DNA from 2 places in the Kitasatospora sp. NPDC057692 genome. Region 2 is predicted to be linked to the other one. Evidence: predicted binding sites of a transcription regulator. Region 2 holds the regulator's gene; the other holds the start of a gene.
The links. Region 2 encodes HrcA, which represses chaperone genes, less so after heat shock. Its sites were predicted from a motif close to TTNGCACTCNGNNNNNCNGAGTGCNAA; they were not measured.
Positions count from the first base shown of each region.

Region 1: groL (chaperonin GroEL) is a predicted target of HrcA. The motif match lies at 1,466-1,492, and genes of this name have one in related genera.

Region 1 covers NZ_JBHVIV010000006.1:15,190-18,597, reverse strand. The annotation lists gene groL (chaperonin GroEL) at 1-1,309, opposite strand, end outside; gene ACFVFS_RS05160 (cold-shock protein) at 1,623-1,826, opposite strand; partial or broken gene ACFVFS_RS05155 (ubiquitin-like small modifier protein 1) at 2,411-2,683, opposite strand; gene thrC (threonine synthase) at 2,755-3,408, opposite strand, start outside.
Region 2 covers NZ_JBHVIV010000064.1:18,408-21,815, forward strand. The annotation lists gene htpX (zinc metalloprotease HtpX) at 1-705, opposite strand, end outside; gene hrcA (heat-inducible transcriptional repressor HrcA) at 980-2,014, shown strand; gene dnaJ (molecular chaperone DnaJ) at 2,088-3,233, shown strand; gene ACFVFS_RS29290 (16S rRNA (uracil(1498)-N(3))-methyltransferase) at 3,315-3,408, shown strand, end outside.

The sequences.
Region 1 (3,408 bases), on a different contig from region 2:
CACCGGTGGCCTCGTCGCCGTCCAGCTCCAGCTTGTCGAACGCGACACCGGCCTGCAGCAGGGCGACGCCACCACCGGCGACGATGCCCTCCTCGACGGCGGCCTTGGCGTTGCGGACGGCGTCCTCGATGCGGTGCTTGCGCTCCTTGAGCTCCACCTCGGTGGCCGCGCCGGCCTTGATGACGGCCACGCCGCCGGCCAGCTTGGCGAGGCGCTCCTGGAGCTTCTCGCGGTCGTAGTCCGAGTCGCTGTTCTCGATCTCGGCGCGGATCTGGTTCACGCGGCCCGCGACCTGCTCGCTGTCGCCGCCACCGTCGACGATGGTGGTCTCGTCCTTGGTGATGACCACCTTGCGGGCGGTGCCCAGCAGGTCGACGCCGGCGTTCTCCAGCTTCAGGCCGACCTCCTCGGAGATCACGGTGCCACCGGTGAGGATGGCGATGTCCTGGAGCATGGCCTTGCGGCGGTCGCCGAAGCCCGGGGCCTTGACGGCGACGGACTTGAAGGTGCCGCGGATCTTGTTCACGACCAGGGTCGACAGGGCCTCGCCCTCGACGTCCTCGGCGATGATGACGAGCGGCTTGCCGCTCTGCATGACCTTCTCCAGCAGCGGCAGCAGGTCCTTGACCGAGCCGATCTTGGAGTTGGCGATCAGGATGTAGGGGTCCTCGAACGAGGTCTCCATACGCTCCAGGTCGGTGGCGAAGTAGGCCGAGATGTAGCCCTTGTCGAAGCGCATGCCCTCGGTGAGCTCAAGCTCCAGACCGAAGGTGTTGCTCTCCTCGACGGTGATGACGCCTTCCTTGCCGACCTTGTCCATGGCCTCGGCGATGAGCTCGCCGATCTGGGTGTCGGCGGCGGAGATGGAGGCGGTGGAGGCGATCTGCTCCTTGGTCTCCACGTCCTTGGCCTGGGCCAGGAGCTGGTCGGAGACGGCGGCGACGGCCTTCTCGATGCCGCGCTTCAGGGCCATCGGGTTGGCGCCGGCGGCGACGTTGCGCAGACCCTCGCGGACGAGCGCCTGGGCGAGCACGGTGGCGGTGGTGGTGCCGTCACCCGCGACGTCGTCGGTCTTCTTGGCGACCTCCTTGACGAGCTCCGCGCCGATCTTCTCGTACGGGTCCTCGAGCTCGATCTCCTTGGCGATGGAGACACCGTCGTTGGTGATGGTGGGGGCGCCCCACTTCTTCTCCAGCACGACGTTGCGGCCCTTGGGGCCGAGCGTGACCTTCACTGCGTCGGCGAGCTGGTTCATGCCACGCTCAAGGCCGCGGCGAGCTTCCTCATCAAAGGCGATGATCTTGGCCATCAGAAGTGGTCCTCCGGGACACGGTCGACTGCTCGGACCAAGGGGTGCCCGCGACGGACGGCCCTGGTGTGCGGGGGTCCTTTCCCCTACCGCTCCCGGGGGCCTCACCGACCCGGTCCGCTGTCACTCTCACGCTGTGAGTGCTAACGCCAATGATTAGCACTCCGGGTGGGCGAGTGCAAGCCCAAATGACCAACCCGCGAGCCGCGACAGCATGACGGCGGGCCCGTGCGACGCGTGTCGCACGGGCCCGCCGTGAAGCAAGAGGCGCACCAGCCGATGGGCCGAGCCGAACTCCTGGGTGTCGGAAAGGTCAGACCGCCGCGCGGACCATGTCCGCCTGCGGGCCCTTCTGCCCCTGAGAGATCTCGAACTCGACCCGCTGGCCCTCCTCAAGGGTGCGGTAGCCGTCCATCTGGATCGCGCTGTAGTGGACGAAGACGTCCGCACCACCGTCGACCGCGATGAAGCCGTAGCCCTTCTCCGCGTTGAACCACTTGACGGTGCCCTGAGCCATTCCGAACTCCCCTAGTGCTGTGCTGGCCCTTCGCGCCCCCGCAGGTCTGCGGGCACGGGTCTGGTTGGAGGCCGGCCCGGGGAACCCCCCCTGGGCGTGGCCCTGCACGCCGCGATCCTCCCGATGTCACCGAACGACATCCGGCGAACGGGCGATTGCGTCGACCGCGGCTGAATGTATCCGGATCGACGCCCTCTGCAACAGGGCCAATGCCGGGGAATTCACCCGGGACCCCGGAGGACAGCACGGGAGCAATAGAGAGGAAAGCCGCAATTCCCACCGGACATAGCGGACGTATTGCCTAAAAATGCCGCCAGAATTCTGACACCGGCCTGACATGTTTCCCGGCCCCCGGGCCCGCTCCCGGTCTCGACGGGCGGACGGCGGCGGTGGTGACGGTGCGGTGGATTCGTTCCCGGACAAGGGGGAGGGCGGCCCCTGTTCCCGGTCGAGCGACACTTTACTCCGAGCGGGACCGCAAATATTCCCGCCAAAATGCGCACGGCCGTCCGCGGCACCGAATTCCGTGCCGCGGACGGCCGGTGACGGCACACCCGTCCCGGCGGGAACGGGCGCGGCGCGGCTCCGCCGGCGACCGCCGGGATGATCGAGATGTTCGCGCCGTCCTTGATCTCCGTCGCGAGGCCCTCGGCGAAGCGCACGTCGTCGTCGTTCACGTAGACGTTCACGAAACGGCGCAGCTTGCCGGTGTCGTCCAGGACGCGCGCGGCGATCCCCGCGTGGTTCTTCTCCAGGTCGGCGATGACCTCGCCCAGCGTGGCGCCCTCGGCGGGCACCTCGCTGGCGCCGCCGGTGTAGGTGCGCAGGATGGTCGGGATGCGGACGTTGGCGCTCATGGGGGTCTCCTCGGTGCGGGCGCGCGGGCGGTACGGGGCGGTGCGGGTGGGGCGCGGGTGGGGTGCGGGTGTCAGAGGGACGCCAGGCCGGCGTCCCGGAAGGACTCCAGGTTCGGCCGGATGACGGCGGTCATCCCGGCCTCCGCGACCGCGTCGAGGGTCTTCAGGCCGTCGCCGGTGTTGATCGCGACGGTCTCCTTCGACGGGTCCAGCTGACCGGTCTCGACCAGCTTCTTGAGCACGCCGATCGTCACGCCGCCCGCGGTCTCCGCGAAGATGCCCTCGGTGCGGGCCAGCAGCCGGATCGCGGCCACGACCTCCTCGTCCGTCACGTCCTCCACCGCGCCGCCGGTGCGCCGGGCGATGTCCAGCACGTACGGGCCGTCGGCCGGGTTGCCGATCGCCAGCGACTTGGCGATGGTGTCCGGCTTGACCGGTCGGATCACGTCGTGGCCGGCCTTGAAGGCGGCCGAGACCGGCGAGCAGCCCGCCGCCTGGGCGCCGAAGATCCGGTACGGCCGGTCCTCGACCAGACCGAGCCTGATCAGCTCCTGCAGGCCCTTGTCGATCTTGGTGAGCTGGGAGCCCGAGGCGATCGGGATCACGATCTGCTCCGGCAGCCGCCAGCCCAGCTGCTCGCAGATCTCGAACGCGAGCGTCTTGGAGCCCTCGCCGTAGTACGGCCGCAGGTTGACGTTGACGAAGCCCCAGCCCTCGCCGGCCGG
Region 2 (3,408 bases):
GCCGGTGAGCTGGGCGGCGGCCCGGTCGGCGGCCAGCTCCCGGTAGCGGGAGAGCAGCCGGGTCAGCAGGAAGCTGATCGCGTAGACGGCGATCGACACCAGCGGGACGACCAGCGCGACGATCGCCGCGTTGGGGTCGTTGCTGTTGCGCCCGCCGCCCATGAAGCCGCCGTACATCGCGATCCTGGTCATCGCTCCGGCCAGCACGCCGAGGAAGCCGGCCACCGTCATCACGGCGACGTCCCGGTGGGCGACGTGCGACAGCTCGTGGGCGAGCACGCCCTCCAGCTCCTCCGGTTCCAGCCGGCGCAGCAGGCCGGTGGTGACGCAGACCACGGCCTTCTGCGGGTTGCGGCCGGTGGCGAAGGCGTTCGGCATGTCGTTCCGGGCGACGGCCACCCGGGGTTTGGGCATGTCGGCGAGCGCGCAGAGCCGGTCGACGGCGCCGTGCAGCTGCGGGTACTGCTCCGGGGTGACCGGGTGGGCGCCCATGGCCCGCTCGGTGATCCGGTCGCTGAACCAGAACTGGGCGACGAACAGGCCGCCGGAGACCAGGACGATGATCGGCCAGGCGCCGCGCAGCAGGGCGATCAGCAGCCCGGTGAACCCGACGTACAGCAGCCCGATCAGGAACATCGTCCCCACCATCCGGCCGGTCAGGCCGCGGTCGGGGGCGAAACGGGTGTGGGGGCCCGAGGTCGACATCGCTGTTCCTCCGTTCGCCGTCCGCTTTCGATGCTGCCACCAGGGCGGGCCCTCGGCATCATCCGCGCGCCGCCGACTGCGGGCAGGATCACCCCGGCCGGGCCGTTCCTGCCGTCGGACCCGGGCCTTACACTGGCAGGTACGGTTCTGGCACTCAGGCGTTCAGAGTGCCAAGGCCGGGTCCCTCGGGGCCGGCCCGACAGCTCGAAATGCGGACACATGCCACGACGGCGTGTCACAACGGACAACGCGTGAAGACGGAGGTGCGTGCCCCATGGCCGGTGAGGTCCGCCAGCTCGACGACCGCAAGCTCGCGGTGCTTCGCGCGATCGTCCAGGACTACGTGGGGACGGAGGAGCCGGTCGGCTCCAAGGCCCTGGTGGACCGGCACAACCTCGGGGTCTCCCCGGCCACCGTCCGCAACGACATGGCGGCGCTGGAGGAGGAGGGCTACATCCACCAGCCGCACACCAGCGCCGGGCGGATCCCCACCGACAAGGGCTACCGGCTGTTCGTCGACAAGCTGGCCGAGGTCAAGCCGATGAGCGCGCCCGAGCGGCGGGCGATCCGGCACTTCCTGGACGGCGCGGTGGACCTCGACGACGTGGTCGCCCGCACGGTGCGGCTGCTGGCCCAGCTGACCCGCCAGGTCGCGGTGGTGCAGTACCCCTCGCTGAGCCGCTCCACGGTGCGGCACATCGAGCTGGTCGCACTGGCCCCGGCGAAGGTGATGCTGGTGCTGATCACCAACACCGGCCGGGTCGAGCAGCGGCTGGTGGACTGCCCCGGCGCGGTCGGCGAGACCCTGCTGGCGGACCTGCGGGCCCGGGTCAACACCGGGGCCGCCGGCCAGCGGCTCCCGGACGTCCCCGGGCTGCTGGACGAGCTGCCCTCGCTGTTCGAGGCGGCCGACCGGCCGACCGTGACCACCGTGCTGGCGACGCTCTTCGAGACGCTCGCCGAGCAGAGCGAGGAGCGGATCATGCTGGCCGGCACGGCCAACCTGACCCGTTTCGGCCACGACTTCCCGCTGACCATCCAGCCGGTGCTCGAAGCACTGGAGGAGCAGGTCGTCCTGCTCCGCCTCCTGGGTGAGACCGCGGACGCCGGGATGACGGTCCGGATCGGCCGCGAGAACGCCTACGAGGGGCTGAATTCCACGTCGGTCGTCTCGGTCGGTTACGGTTCGGGCGACGAAAGCGTGGCCAAACTGGGTGTGATCGGTCCGACCCGGATGGACTATCCGGGCACAATGGGGGCGGTGCGAGCGGTGGCACGGTACGTGGGCCAGATCCTGGCCGAATCGTAGGAACGGTCACCATCGGATCTGATGGTGACCGCAGTCGCAAGCACTCTTACAGGCGGAACAAGCGGAGCATTTGGTGGCCACGGACTACTACGCGGTACTCGGCGTCCGACGGGATGCGGGGCAGGACGAGATCAAGAAGGCGTTCCGGCGCCTGGCGCGCGAACTGCACCCGGACGTCAACCCGGACCCGAAGACGCAGGAGCGGTTCAAGGAGATCAACGCCGCCTACGAGGTGCTCTCCGACCCGCAGAAGCGCCAGGTCTACGACCTCGGCGGCGACCCGCTCTCGCCCAACGGCGGGGGCGGCGGGGCGGGCGGCTTCGGCGCGGGCGCGGCCGGCTTCGGCTTCTCCGACATCATGGACGCCTTCTTCGGCGCGGCCTCCGGCCAGCGCGGGCCGCGCTCGCGGACCCGGCGCGGCCAGGACGCCATGATCCGCCTGGAGATCACCCTGGAGGAGGCCGCGTTCGGCACCACCAAGGAACTCCAGGTCGACACCGCCGTCACCTGCACCACCTGCAGCGGCGAGGGCGCCGCGCCCGGCACCTCCGCGCAGACCTGCGACATGTGCCGCGGCAAGGGCGAGGTCTCCCAGGTCACCCGGTCCTTCCTGGGCCAGGTCATGACCTCCCGCCCCTGCCCGCAGTGCCAGGGCTTCGGCACCGTCGTGCCGACCCCGTGCCCGGAGTGCGCCGGCGACGGCCGGGTCCGCGCCCGCCGCACCCTGACCGTCAAGATCCCCGCCGGTGTCGACAACGGCACCCGGATCCAGCTGGCCGGCGAGGGCGAGGTCGGCCCCGGCGGCGGCCCGGCCGGCGACCTCTACGTCGAGATCGCCGAGACCACCCACGCGGTGTTCCAGCGGCGCGGCGACGACCTGCACTGCACCGTCACCATCCCGATGACGGCCGCCTCGCTCGGCACCCAGGTGCCGCTGCAGACCCTGGACGGGGTGGAGGAGGTCGACATCCGGCCCGGCACCCAGTCCGGCCAGTCCATCCCGCTGCACGGCCGGGGCATCACCCACCTGCGCGGCGGCGGCCGGGGCGACCTGATAGTGCACGTCGAGGTGCAGACGCCCACCAAGCTCGACGCCGAGCAGGAGGACCTGCTGCGCCGCCTGGCGGTGCTGCGCGGCGAGGAGCGGCCGTCCGGCCAGTTCGCGCCCGGGCAGCAGGGGCTGTTCTCCCGGCTGAAGGACGCCTTCAACGGCCGGTAGCCGTCCCGCGCGGGGGTGCCGAGGCTTCCTCGGCACCCCTTTCGCGTTCCCGTTCCCGTTCCCACCCCGGAGGTTCCCCGCATGACCGCGCCCGTGTTCGTCGTCGACACCGAGCGGATCGCCGCCGCCGCGCCCGGCGCGCTGGTGCGGCTGGACGGGCCGGAGGGCCGGCACG